3 regions of the Peribacillus sp. CSMR9 genome follow, and region 1 is predicted to be linked to each of the others. Evidence: riboswitches for the same ligand, from Rfam matches in the RefSeq annotation. Region 1 holds a riboswitch; each other region holds the start of a gene.
What was found. A riboswitch is a leader RNA that binds a small molecule or an ion and turns the genes downstream of it on or off. The one in region 1 is predicted to bind cyclic di-AMP.

Region 1 (4,494 bases):
CCTGACTGCAGGGAATTTATAGGAATCGATATATATGACACGAAGTCCTATGATGAATCATTCTTAATCGGCTGATTTTAGTTCATCTTCATACAGCCAGAACCGGAAACGAGAAGGGGAACCATTATTCAATATTTGCAAAGACGGCAAGATCTTCTTTATTGCCAACCACTAAAAGCATATCTTTTTCATGGATATCCTGATCGGGTGATGGTGCTATGATAATTTCCCCATTACTCACGATGGCAATGACGCTGATATTATATTTTGCGCGTAAATCCAGCTCCCTGAGGCTTTTTCCCTTCATGCTCATGGGGACTATGATTTCCTCGATATTGTATTCTTTAGAGAGTTCAATATAGTTCAGCATGTTAGGGGACAGAAGCTGGTTCGCGACCCGTTCCCCCATATCCCTCTCAGGATAGATGACCCAGTCGGCTCCAACTTTAGTGAGCACCTGACCATGATTTTTATTAAGGGCCTTGGCAATCACCTTTTTGACTCCAAGCTCTTTTAAAAGCAAGGTAGTTAAAATGCTTGATTGCATATCAATTCCGATGGCTACGATGACACAATCGAAGTTGCGGATTCCAATGGATTTCAATGTCTCTTCTTCAGTCGTATCCGCAATGACTGCATGGGTAACGCTCAGTTCCGCATTCTCGACTCTTTCCCCGCTAATATCAACACCCAATACCTCTTGGCCAGCCGTATATAATCTATGGGCCACACTGGTTCCGAATCTGCCTAAACCAATCACGGCATATTGTCTTTTTCCCATCTTTTACACTCCTTCATTTATGTTTAACCAATCATGATTTTCCCTTTTGGACGTCGGAACGGATCTGGTTTGCGCCTCATAGCGATGGCAAAGGCCAAAGTCAAAGGACCCACACGGCCTGCAAACATCGTGAAAATGATGAGCATCCGGCCAACCGGTGATAATTCGGGGGTCAAACCCATTGAAAGTCCCACGGTGGCAAATGCTGAAGTGGCTTCAAATAAAATCATCAAGAAGTCACTTCCGCTTTCAGTGATGGTCAGCAGAATGGAGATGATTGAAACCATGAATACGCCAATGAATGTAACGGATAATGCTTTAAAGATCGTTTCACTTATAATGCGGTGACGGAATAATACCACATCACCCTTTCCTTTAATCTGTGACCAGACCGTTCCGATAAGCGTCGCAAATGTGGTTGTTTTAATCCCGCCGCCAGTCGATCCGGGTGAAGCCCCAACGAACATCAAGAAAATGATGAGCAGTAATGTGGGTTGAGTCAAATCAGGGATATTCAGCGTATTGGAGCCGGCCGTCCTTGGTGAAACCGATTGAAATAGAGACGATAACGTTTTACCCATGAAAGATAAAGGCTGCAATGTCTTGGCATTACCGAACTCGAATAAAAAGATTAAAATTGCGCCGGCGATTGTAAGTGTCAGGCTAGTCATCAGAACAACCTTCGTATGTACGGATAAACGATGGGTATCACGATATTCGTATAGTTCATTCATCACGATAAAACCTATTCCGCCAAACGTGATCAGGAAGGCGACCGTAAGGGTTACGAATGGATCCGATACATAAGGGGTCAAACTCTTGAATTCTCCCATTAAATCAAAACCGGCATTATTGAAATTCGATATGGAATGAAAAACCCCGTAATAGATCGCTTTGCCGATTGGCATGTCAAAAGAAAAGCGAATCGATAAGATAAGGGCACCCATGCCTTCAATGATGGCCGTGAAAATTAAAAGCCGTTTTACTAACTTGACTATACCTGCCATGGAAAGATTATTTAAGGATTCCTGCAAGAGTAACCTGCCTTTTAAAGAAATCCTTTTGCCTAAAAGGAAAAAGAAAAACGTCGCAAATGACATGAATCCTAAGCCGCCTATCTGAATCAGTGTTAAGATGACCAATTCACCAAAGGTGGTGAAGGTCGTTCCCGTATCCACTACGACAAGTCCTGTTACACATGTAGCGGAGGTTGAGGTGAATAAAGCATCCAGAAAAGCAAGGCCATTCCCATTTTCAGTAGAAATCGGCAGGGTCAGCAAATAGGCCCCAATAAGTATCAGGGTGGCAAAGCCGAGTACAAGGATTTTTGGCGGATCGAATAAATTTTTTGCTTTTATCAATTGATCATCCCTACCTTAAAATGACATGTGTAAAACTGTATGAATATCTTAACCATCAATCCTGTTATCAAATCCTTTTTAAGCATAATAAAAAGACCTCCGTAAACATCGAACAGCTATTTTGTCACAAAAAGCGTGAAAAAATAGCTCCCGAAATAGGCGGTCTTATGACCTCCTTCGCTTTAGCCGACGAAGTTAGCTGACGGGTAGGATGGCGAAAGAGCTGATCTCATCCCTTCTGCATGGCAGAATTAACCCCAAATGATTGGGTCCTCCGTACTCAATTCCTTTGAGTTTTGGCCGAAATGTATTAAATTGATAAACGTATTCTACTCCCAACATTTAGTAGTTGTAAACCCCTAAATTGTAAAAAAATATTTCTTTAATAAAACTGAAAATTTACGTTTTATTTACATTGATAAAACGTATTGACAAATATTAGTTAGCACATTATGATAGGTTCGATTAATCCGATTATGATAACAGTTTCGGTGTACTTGATTCAACACTTTCTAGCTGAACAGGTCATTGCCAATCAATGTTATTAATATATATAAATTATTTTTCTTTTGAAAAGCATAAAGAAAAAGTCATTGCATTCGTATTTAAAGGTTTCAGACATTTTATAAAAAAGGCGGGCAATTATGGAGAAGACGTTCAATAGATATGTTATTAACGCTACAGGCAAGGGTGGCCAGACATATTTAACACAATGCCAGGATAAAGATGCACTAAGGAAATGGATAGCCGATCATGAGGACCAAATCATAATGAATGAGTTAAGGATAACGGATAAGAAAAAGAATCCGTTATTAAAATTGTTTTCCCTAAAGTAAATCAGCTGAATCCAAACATTCATTTAACGGTATTCAATTATGTCATTCCTGTGTCTTATTCGGGAACGCTGAGCGAAAAATTCCTATCTTGTTTTGCTTTCAAACTCATTTAATTTTGAATGAGTTTTTTTGTTTTGAAAATTATAACGTTTACAAAATTAGACCATTAATGTTAAAGTTTAGGGAAAATGTGATTCCGATGAGAAAAAAGTAAATGAAACGCAACTTTCCAGTGCGCTTGGTAAACTGGAAAGGAGTAACTGGGATGTATTGAAGCTTAAAGGGAGTTCCCGTTATAGTGCATAGTTATTGCATGCTGTTAATGCAATACGGCATAAGATTAATAATGGTGACATATTAATTGGCACCGTTCTATTGATTCCGTCCCCAAGACGCATTTCTTGGGGACGGTTTTTTTTTATTGTTTTTATATTTTCTTTCTAGGGAGGGGGAAGCGTTGACATTCAGAAATTCATTAGTATCTTGGAAATATCCTTCCATTCTATTGTGCGGGATCGGGATTTCCAACTTCGGTGCTTGGGTTTATTTCATTGCACTTAATTTAATCGTGCTGGATATGACTGGCTCAGCCTTGGCGGTTGCTGGACTGTATATCGTTAAACCGATGGCTGCCATATTTACGAATGTTTGGGCCGGCAGCGTGATCGACCGGATCAATAAGCGGAATCTAATGATCGCACTTGATCTATTTCGAGCGGTATTCATGGCTTTGCTGCCATTGGCTTCTTCTATTTGGGTCATCTATTCCCTTGTCTTCGTGATCAATATGGCAGAGGCCATGTTTGTAACGACATCAAGGACTTATATAACAAAATTAATCCCCATTGAACAGCGGAAACGATTTAACTCGTTACGAAGCTTGATCGATTCTGGAGCTTTTTTGATTGGACCAGCGATAGCGGGTATCCTTTTCTTAATCGGTACACCGGTTTTAGCCATTTATATTAACGCGGCTGCCTTATTATTATCCGGTATCATCACTCTATTCATGCCTAATTTTGAAAAGGATCATCCCCTTGGAAAATCCAGTCATTACCTGTCTTGGACCATCATGAAAAAGGATTGGGGCATCGTCCTGGATTTCAGCCGGAAATCTTCCTATATCATGCTCATTTATTTCTTATTCAGCTGCATGGTGGTGATGGAAACGGCCATCGATTCCCAAGAAGCAGCGTTTGCCAAGGCCATACTCCTTTTGTCGGACAGCGATTACGGATTCCTTGTAAGCATCGCCGGGGCAGGCATCATTGCGGGTGCCATAGTAAATGCCGTATTCATCAGTAAAGTGCAAATCTCGTACATGATTAGTCTTGGATCTTTATTTGTCTCGATAGGTTATATGATCTATGCCTTTTCGAATTCCTTTTCATTGGCCGCCATCGGTTTCTTCATCATTGCCTTTTCTCTGGCTTTTGCCAATACAGGCTTTCAAACCTTTTATCAAAATAATATTCCTGTGGAAATCATGGGCAGGGTCGGAAGTGTTTTTGGCTTG
Region 2 (4,494 bases), on a different contig from region 1:
TTACTATTCGGAAGTATTGGTTACCTTGATGAAGACTCATATAAAGGTATGTTAAAGAAAGTTGAAGATACAATTAATTCCCATTTCTCATGATCATATACAAATGTTGAAAAAAAGCCTGCTCACTACTGGGGAGTCTTGAAAGGTTTTGAATCAACCACAGGTGCTTTATTAAAAGAAATTGCAGAGGCAGCTATCTCTCTTTACAACAAAAGGGAAGCCCCCTCTTCAGAATGAGAAGAAGGGGCTTCCCTTTTGTGAAAAATTGATTCGTTAACCTTATGATCTCTTGTCTTAAGTAAAGGTTAATCTTATTTCCTTCAAATTAGGTTGGAGGAAAGCGCATAGTTCTGAATGAATAGAGCCGATGATTCTTTCGTAGGAATCATCGGCTTTTTACAATTAACCTGAAACTAATAGAAAGGAGAATTTTAAAAGAATTATCCCTCTCTCTTTCATAGACATCGCTTAGAAGCGGAGGACCTATCTTTTAGCCTCATTTAACTAATAAAGGGCCTCTTGCCTGAGTTTTTAATTCGCATACAGGCGATATTGGTCACTTAATGTATCTCCATTACCGTAAATATAGGCTTTTGAGCCTGATGTATAAGAAGAATCGTCGTACTTCCATTTGATTCTGAGACCCATGTACCCGCCTGCTCCATAGGTGTTCTCGCCATTCTTTTTAATATATTGCGAGAAACTGTCCCACGTCTTGGGGCCAACCACACCATCCACTTTCAGATGGTTTTCTTTTTGATATTTCTTTACACCCGCTTCGGTTTTCGGCCCAAAAATCCCATCAACGTCAACCACTGCTGAATCAGTATAAAAACCCATGACATTGAGGATATACTGCATATTTTTGACTTCCACCCCATGAGTGTCCTTCCGCAAAATCGAGTTTTTATCCCAGCTTTGCGGGTGGTGAAATCCTCCGGCAGATGCTGAAGCGGTGGAAAAAGATATCCCCAGGGCTATTGTTAATACTATCAAACAGGTAAGTAATTTCTTCAAAGCGCCATCTCCCTTTTTTTGTATATTCAATACACCTTACTAGTTCCCCTTAGATTTTTAATTCCCCTTCCGACAAATGTCCTGTTTATTTTGAAAATGCTAAACAATCATAGTCACCAGTAGGACCACAAAATTGGATAAGTTGTACGAACAATAGAGAAAATCCTTAAAGCTTAAAAAGAAGATGCTAGCTCTTAATCATTGTGTTCAAAGGAGAAACAGATCATCTGATACCTCTTTACGCTGTTGGAGTATTTATCCCTTTTCCCTTATCCCAAACAGGAATGATGCTTAAATGGGTTAGAGAAAAACCTAAAGGTTGGATTCCAAAACTAATTATTAATTCAATTGGCGGGTTAATTAACTTTATCATCACAATGATGTTCTTTTTTACTAAATTTCACAGGTTTTGTAGGTATTGGTATTTCTACCTATCATTATTTTAACCTTTCATCGAATTAGAAAGCACTATGAAGCTGTTGGCGATCTGTTGCGACCTACAACATGCGAGCCTTCTAACCTAAAATATATATAAAAATTTTATAAAAATGATAATTCATGTAACTTAAACAGTATTATTTGATGGTTTCTAATTACCTCTCTAAATCTTTATCCAGTATAAAAACTTCAATTCTTTCACCTGTTTTAGTGCTAATATCACTATGGGAAGAAAGAACTTTACATCCAGTATGATCTTCAACTATTTTTTCGTAATCCTTAGTGTACATTTCACGAAGAAGCGAGCGCATTTTTTTTACAAGTTTTTTGCCGGAATTGTGACTGACAAGATGCTTTTCTTCCACAGTCAGGACCCCTTTAAAACGAGTAATCAACATGTCATTAATTATATATGTTTTTGCTTCCTGTGGTCCTCTGCCTATCAGATCACGCTGGAACTTAATAAATGCTGCACTTATTTCTGCTTCAAGTTTCTTTTTTGGATTTAACATAATGCCTCCATTTTATCTCGGGAATTTATGGGATTTATCATAATGCCCAACCTTAGTTATTGTCAATGTAAGTTTACAAACCTATAAAAAAAATGTAATCACTAGAATTATTAAGTAAAGTTAGCTTTTGATGACTTATTCGGACTAAAATGACTTTATTTGATCGATTTTGAATTAATATCGTGATTTTATGAGGTTTACAAACATTTAATGATGAGCGTAGAATAATCCACATAAATAACAATTTGATATCGGCCAAATCTCAAGAAATTGAGAACGGAGGACCCACTATTTTTGGGGTTAATTCTGCATTTGCAGAAGGGATGAGATACTCTTTCGCCATCCTACCCGTCAGCTAACTTCGTCGGCTAAAGCGAAGGAGGTCATAAGACCACCTTAATTCAGGAGGCTTTTTTTGTTATGTTTGTAGCAAGATAGCAACCTGTCATTTCCGTAGGTCTTTTTATTATGCCTATAAACGAAAAGGTGTCTTGGAAGACAGATCGCACAGAGAGCTGTAAAGCTTGCTGGGTGATAAGTAGACCAATGAGTACTTTTTCTCCAATTTTATATGTTTGCTTTGCAATTAATCCAATAACCGATGCGTGAATCGTATTTATTAACGCGGGGATATGGATAGCTACTGCATGGCTGCATACATGGGGAAAGAGTAAGCATTGGTCTATTTTTTTATGTTATCAACTGGCAGGCTTCTCTTCCCCAGAAAGAATGCAGATTGAAAATTAATAAGAGAAAGTACTAATGGGGTGGATTGTATGGGAAAAGTGCTGCTTGTTGGAAAAGGAAAATTATTTATATCTGTAAAGGAAAGTATAGGGGCCACCCACACGGATACAAGTAATGTAGAAACTGTAGACTATGATGAAGAATGGTTTAAGCCTACAAGAAACCTGAAGGAATGTGATGGAAAAATGGTTCATAAATCAGAGCAGGATAACTGTGTTTATCTATTCCCTAATTCTCTGTTTGATGGAATTAATCTTGTGAGAATATTTTCAGAGTTCAAATCTTATAGGTTGTTTGTTGTCACTCATGATCATCAATATTCTAGTCTATATAAAAAATGGGAGCTGATTTTGTCATCTTCAGTAAACCAGAATGTTACAGCTATAACTGGCTGCTAACAAGTGGAACCTAGTTTCTTTAAGAAACTCAAAGGGGGTGAGTACATTTTAGTTTGAAATTTTTATAGTTTGGAAGGAGAGACGTCAATGGATCTTATATCAGTTTCACTTACAGCTTTTTCATTCTTAACATTTTTTGGATTTATCCATTTTTGTAACAAAGTTATAGAAGAAAAAGGAGAGTAGAAACGATGTTTTTATTATTTATTGTTGGAGCACTTTCGTTGTATTTAATTCATGCTTTAATTTACCCGGAAAAATATTAATAGCTACAAAACGGAGGAAATGCAAATGGATTTTTTACAAATCGGTCTGGTATTGGCACTCGTCATTATCCTGGCAATACCACTGGCGAAATATTTAGCTAATGTTTATTCCCTTGAAACAACAAAACAAGATCGGATGTTTGGATGGTTAGAAAGGGGCATTTATAAATTATCTGGTATTAATACCGGTGATATGAACTGGAAGCAATATGTAAAGGCACTACTATTGAGTAATTTAGTCATGTTTATTATTTCGTACATGATCATTCGATTTCAAGGAATTTTACCGGGTAACCCAAGTAAGATAGACAACATGGATCCATTATTGGCATTCAATACTGCTGTAAGCTTCCTTACCAATACCAATTTACAGCACTACAGCGGGGAATCGGGACTTTCTTATTTATCGCAAATGGTCGTCATCATATTTTTGATGTTCACGACACCAGCTACCGGTCTTTCGTTATGTATGGCTTTTTTCAGAGGCCTGACCGGGCAGTTCAGTATGGGGAATTTTTATGTGGATTTAATTCGTTCCATCACCCGGGTACTACTGCCGTTATCTATCTTAATCGGTCTTGTCCTAGTATCTCAAGGGGTTCCGCAAACCCTTGATCCTACGGCCATTGCAACTACATTGGAAGGTGCGAAGCAGAATATTGCACGTGGGCCAGTAGCTGCGTTAGAGTCTATTAAACATTTAGGGACAAATGGCGGTGGATTTTTTGGTGTCAACTCGGCACATCCCTTTGAGAATCCTAATGGTTTCACCAATATATTAGAGATTTTATCAATGTTTCTGATACCTGTTGCCCTTCCATTAACGTTTGGATATATGGCAAAAAACAAGAAACTAGGTTGGATTCTTTTTTCAGCAATGGGATTAATGTTCCTTGTGTTCTTAGGTGTTACTTATTTCAGCGAACAAAATGGAAATCCAGAATTGGAGACAATGGGGATTTCTCAAGAGAATGGAAGTATGGAAGGCAAGGAGGTGCGATTTGGAGTCGCACAGAGTGCCCTTTTTACAGCCGTTACGACAGCAGCTACAACAGGTACAGTCAATAATATGCATGATACTCTTACTCCACTTGGAGGATTAGTGCCATTGGCAGA
Region 3 (4,494 bases), on a different contig from region 1:
TCCAAGTGGGCGTATTTGTATAAGGCGGGTGAAAAGAATGAGTGGGAAATGGAAAATAACAGCGGTCTCTATTGCGTCGATTGTGTTAATAGCCGCCAACATATACCTTATTGAAAAAAAAGGAAGCAAAGCGGAACGAACTGTTTTCGTGGAAAACTGGTCAATGGTAAAAAAAGATACAATTACGGATACTATTCAAACAAATGGGGTAATTAAACCTGTAGAAGAGTACGATATCTATTTTGAAACCAAGAAAAATGATTTTAAGAAATTCCTTGTAAAAGAGGGGGATGCTGTAGCGGCTGGCTCCTCGTTGTTTGAGTATACGACAACCGAACTTGATGCACTTAAAGCGAATTTGGAAGCGGAGAAAACTGCTGCAGAGGGAGAAATTGTAGGGATTGACGAATATATTAGGAAGTTAAGGGCTTCTCAAGGGGCCCTGACCCGTGATCCTGATAAAGCGGTCATTGATGAATCGGTGAAAAATAACTTGGATATTAATATAACAACAAGCTCTTCAGATCTTATTAAAAGCAACATTGAGCAAGAAATGTACAAGCAAGAACTCGAAAAAAACAGTTTGAATGAAAAAGTGAAAATGCTTGATGCTAAATTAAGTTCAATTGAGGAGCAGGCTAGCGCGATTGTAACGACGAGTGAAGCTGATGGTGTAGTTAAAAATATCAATAAAAACCTGAAAAACCCCATTATATCCATCGTTTCGACAAATATGGCAATTGAAGGTAATTTCTCCGAAGAGGAGATGAAAAAAGCTAAAGTGGGCATGACTATAAAAGCAAGTTCCTCTGATTTAAAAAAGTCATTGAAAGGAACGATAGGCCGTATCCATTCCTATCCAGCAGAAGAGCCGTCACTAAAAAGGGATAACAGATTTCCATTTCAGGCTTTAATCGAACCGGAGGGTGAAGAAACCGAATCTTTGTTGGTGGGATCCAAAGTCAACCTTGCTGTAATAACCAATGAGAAAGCTGGTGTACCCGCCATTCCCATAGAGGCAGTGCATTACCAAAAAAAGCCGCATGTCTACAAATTGACTAAAAAAGGCTATGTGGATAAACACTACATTTCAAAAGGGCTTAAAGCAGAAGGTAAGCAGGAACTAATAAAGGGACCGACAGTAGGTGATGTCATCCTGCTAGAACCGAATAGGGTAGCGAAGAACCATTCTTATTTTATTACCCCAATTCAATTTGAAAAAGTGAAAACTGCAACTTATAAAAAATTTACCTCTAGGGAAAAAGTAAGGTATCTGTTACTTGGCATTTTGGAAAAATAACTGCTTCTTTCATAAAGAAAGGGGATGTCAAATTAGTTATTATTTATATATCCATATAGCTTAAATGACTAAAAATCGGGAAGTGTAATACTTGGTGAAATCATCTAGAATGCAGAATATTCAGATATATTTAAAGGCTTTTTCTAAAATGGATGAGAATAAACATTTACAGATTAACCTTTTTAGTATAATATTTTATTATAAGTTAACTCGCTTAATCTTATTCCAAGAACGGGGGAACCATTTTTGTGGATTTTAATCCACTAGGGGTGAATTCAGAAATGAAAGGGCAAATTGTGTTTCCAATTCCTAACCCGACAGCTAACCTCGTCAGCGTCTTTAAGGGAACATGTGTGAATATTCACGCTAATATGAAATCGACACATGAAGTGTCTTTTTTTTCGGCGTAAAGACAGAGTTTTTCAAAAAAGAAAAATTACTTTCTTTCTATTAGTATCTTGTTTCCCTTACCGAGACAAAACGTTTTTGCATCAAAGACTTTATGGAAGGTGAGGAAAGTATATGAAGAAATTCAAGTTAAGTTTAGCTAGCCAAATTTTCATTGGTTTAATTCTAGGGATTATCGTTGGTGCCATTTTTTATGGTAATGAGACGGCCCAAAACTTTTTACAGCCATTCGGAGACATTTTCCTACGAATGATTAAAATGATTGTTGTGCCAATCATTGTATCAAGCCTTATCGTTGCAGTTGCGGGTGTAGGTGATTTAAAAGCAGTAGGTAAACTAGGAGCTAAATCACTTTCATACTTTGTGGCGGTAACTATGATTGCGATTGCTGTTGGTTTAATTTCCGCTAATATCATCCAGCCTGGTGCTGGCGTAAATATGAATCATCTGGAAAAAACTGATATCTCCACTTATGTTGATACAGCAGAAACTAAGCAGCATGAATCGTTTGTAGATACACTTGTTCACATTGTACCATCCAATCCAGTACAAGCTATGGTACAAGGCGATATGTTAGCGATTATTTTCTTCTCCGTATTATTTGGACTTAGTATTGCCGCGATCGGTGAAAAAGGTAAACCAGTATTCCGTTTCTTCCAAGGTACAGCAGAAGGAATGTTCTACCTAACTAATATGGTCATGAAATTTGCTCCTATTGGGGTATTTGCACTAATCGGTGTGACCATCTCCAAGTTCGGTTTGGAATCTTTAATTCCGTTAGGTAAGTTAGCGCTTTCTGTATACGGAACAATGATTTTCTTTGTAATTGTCGTTCTGGGTCTTATTGCAAAATTTGTAGGATTCAATATCTTTACATTGATTAAACTTCTAAAAGAAGAATTGATACTTGCGTTCTCTACAGCAAGTTCAGAAGCGGTTCTTCCGAAACTTATGGAAAAAATGGAAAAAGCGGGATGTCCGAAACATATAGCTACATTTGTTATTCCGACTGGATACTCTTTTAACCTTGATGGTTCAACATTATACCAAGCGTTGGCAGCTATCTTCATCGCTCAAATGTACGGAATCGATTTAAGTGCTTATGAGCAAATTACGCTAATGTTAGTGTTAATGATCACGTCTAAGGGTATTGCGGGTGTACCAGGTGTATCCTTCGTAGTTCTTTTAGCGACATTAGGAACAGTTGGTATTCCTATTGAAGGTTTAGCATTTATTGCCGGTATCGACCGTATTCTTGATATGGGACGTACAGTAGTAAACGTTATCGGTAATTCACTTGCAGCAATCGTCATCTCTAAATGGGAAGGTCAATTCAACCCTCCTTCCGATAAAGAATTAGAACAAGTTTCTTAATACAAAAAATCCAGAGTGATATGTCACTCTGGATTTTTTGTGTTTGAAAAGACGGGCCAAAAGCTGCAAACGAAAAGTTTTTTAAAGGGAAGCTGCCTCATGAAAAGAATTAATGATAAAACCTTATTCAATTTTATCAGTCGTCAATTCCTTCAACTCTTTATTTTTCACTATTATAGATATTTAAAATTGTCGAGTTCGTTCCTTAACCTTAGGTGATAATAGAGTTCAGGTATTCACATTATTTATACGATGCAGATGATGAATAATATTCTGGGTTATATAACTTACTTGAAAAGCCAAAAGTTTGATAAAATAACATTATTGATTGAGAGCTCGGAGGGGATCAGGTTATGAAGAATGATAACAATGATATCTTATATATGCATATGCAGGCTTCCGAACGGTTTGTCCTTTTTAATGGACTCAATTTTCGCGAATTTGTCTATTCGCTGCCATATACCTTGGATTCCATCTTATTATTGAAACATCAATTCGATGGTGGGGAATACAATTTGAATGTCCTGCTTGATAGCGCTTCATCTGAGGATATTGCAAAGCTCGTTAAAGAAAATGTCCGGGCATATGGAGATTTCTGTTGGATTGATTTTGAAGAAGAGGAAGGGCTGGATGAATTGGATGGAAGGGAATTAGCTGAACTTTTATATTTAGGGCATGCAAAAACCCATCTGGATCCTCCATTTTTCCGTAAATTGAATAATCAATTTGTGTACCTTGCCCAGGATGATGGCTGGTTCAACAAAATTTATTTTCGTTCACTTTCTACATATTATATGATGTTAGGGAGCCTGATTCCGCTAAAGCTGGAGCCGTTAAAAGTGGAGAGGACGTGGCTTGGAATCAGAAAGAAAAGAGAGTTGACGGCCATTCCTGCAGAAATCATTTCTTCTTTGGCTCATATTATGGCAGAGGGGCTCATTTTTTCCTTTCGGCATGTCAAGTACTCAAGAACGAAGATTGAGATACCGGCATGGGTGGTAGGGGATTATTTAAATATGGATGAGATGCATGATGACTTTTCGGATAGAAATATTAAGGAGCCGGATGTTTTTATCACCTTTAATCGAAAAGAAAAAGTATGGGAAAGTGTTATAAAAAATGAATCATTATCCTGATCCCAATTTTCGGATGCGTGGATTGGATTATTTGATATCTTTGATTTTTTTTTAGGTGTAAGACTTACTATCTATTGCATAAAAGATAAGGGAGGACGACGCACAGGAGACAGGGAGTTGTGGCTTTGGCCTATATTCCTTATTGGAAAAGCACCAATGATGGAAGTTTCGCTTTACCCCGCGTGAACAGGCTGTAAGGTATCGATGGAAATGACGGTCGAAGGGTATCAAATGAAAATGCAATTTAAAAATAACAGCCTGTAAATGCCCGAATGC

Region 2: another riboswitch for cyclic di-AMP. It lies ahead of N9I19_RS03960 (hypothetical protein); the one in region 1 lies ahead of N9I19_RS14725 (TrkH family potassium uptake protein).
Region 3: another riboswitch for cyclic di-AMP. It lies ahead of N9I19_RS17210 (cation:dicarboxylate symporter family transporter); the one in region 1 lies ahead of N9I19_RS14725 (TrkH family potassium uptake protein).

What each region holds. Positions count from the first base shown of each region.
Region 1 is NZ_JAOPHO010000031.1:40,222-44,715, reverse strand. Features, by position in the region: gene N9I19_RS14735 (DUF2283 domain-containing protein) at 1-75, shown strand, start outside; gene N9I19_RS14730 (potassium channel family protein) at 125-781, opposite strand; gene N9I19_RS14725 (TrkH family potassium uptake protein) at 805-2,139, opposite strand; cyclic di-AMP (ydaO/yuaA leader) riboswitch at 2,312-2,454, opposite strand; gene N9I19_RS14720 (hypothetical protein) at 2,787-2,978, shown strand; gene N9I19_RS14715 (MFS transporter) at 3,436-4,494, shown strand, end outside.
Region 2 is NZ_JAOPHO010000003.1:172,663-177,156, reverse strand. Features, by position in the region: gene N9I19_RS03980 (NAD(P)H-dependent oxidoreductase) at 1-93, shown strand, start outside; gene N9I19_RS03975 (peptidoglycan-binding domain-containing protein) at 532-1,017, opposite strand; partial or broken gene N9I19_RS03970 (amino acid permease) at 1,209-1,531, shown strand; gene N9I19_RS03965 (Na-translocating system protein MpsC family protein) at 1,611-1,967, opposite strand; cyclic di-AMP (ydaO/yuaA leader) riboswitch at 2,211-2,352, shown strand; gene N9I19_RS03960 (hypothetical protein) at 2,744-3,112, shown strand; gene N9I19_RS25160 (potassium-transporting ATPase subunit F) at 3,304-3,378, shown strand; gene kdpA (potassium-transporting ATPase subunit KdpA) at 3,404-4,494, shown strand, end outside.
Region 3 is NZ_JAOPHO010000044.1:7,534-12,027, forward strand. Features, by position in the region: gene N9I19_RS17200 (hypothetical protein) at 1-23, shown strand, start outside; gene N9I19_RS17205 (efflux RND transporter periplasmic adaptor subunit) at 38-1,300, shown strand; cyclic di-AMP (ydaO/yuaA leader) riboswitch at 1,502-1,651, shown strand; gene N9I19_RS17210 (cation:dicarboxylate symporter family transporter) at 1,823-3,082, shown strand; gene N9I19_RS17215 (hypothetical protein) at 3,436-4,218, shown strand.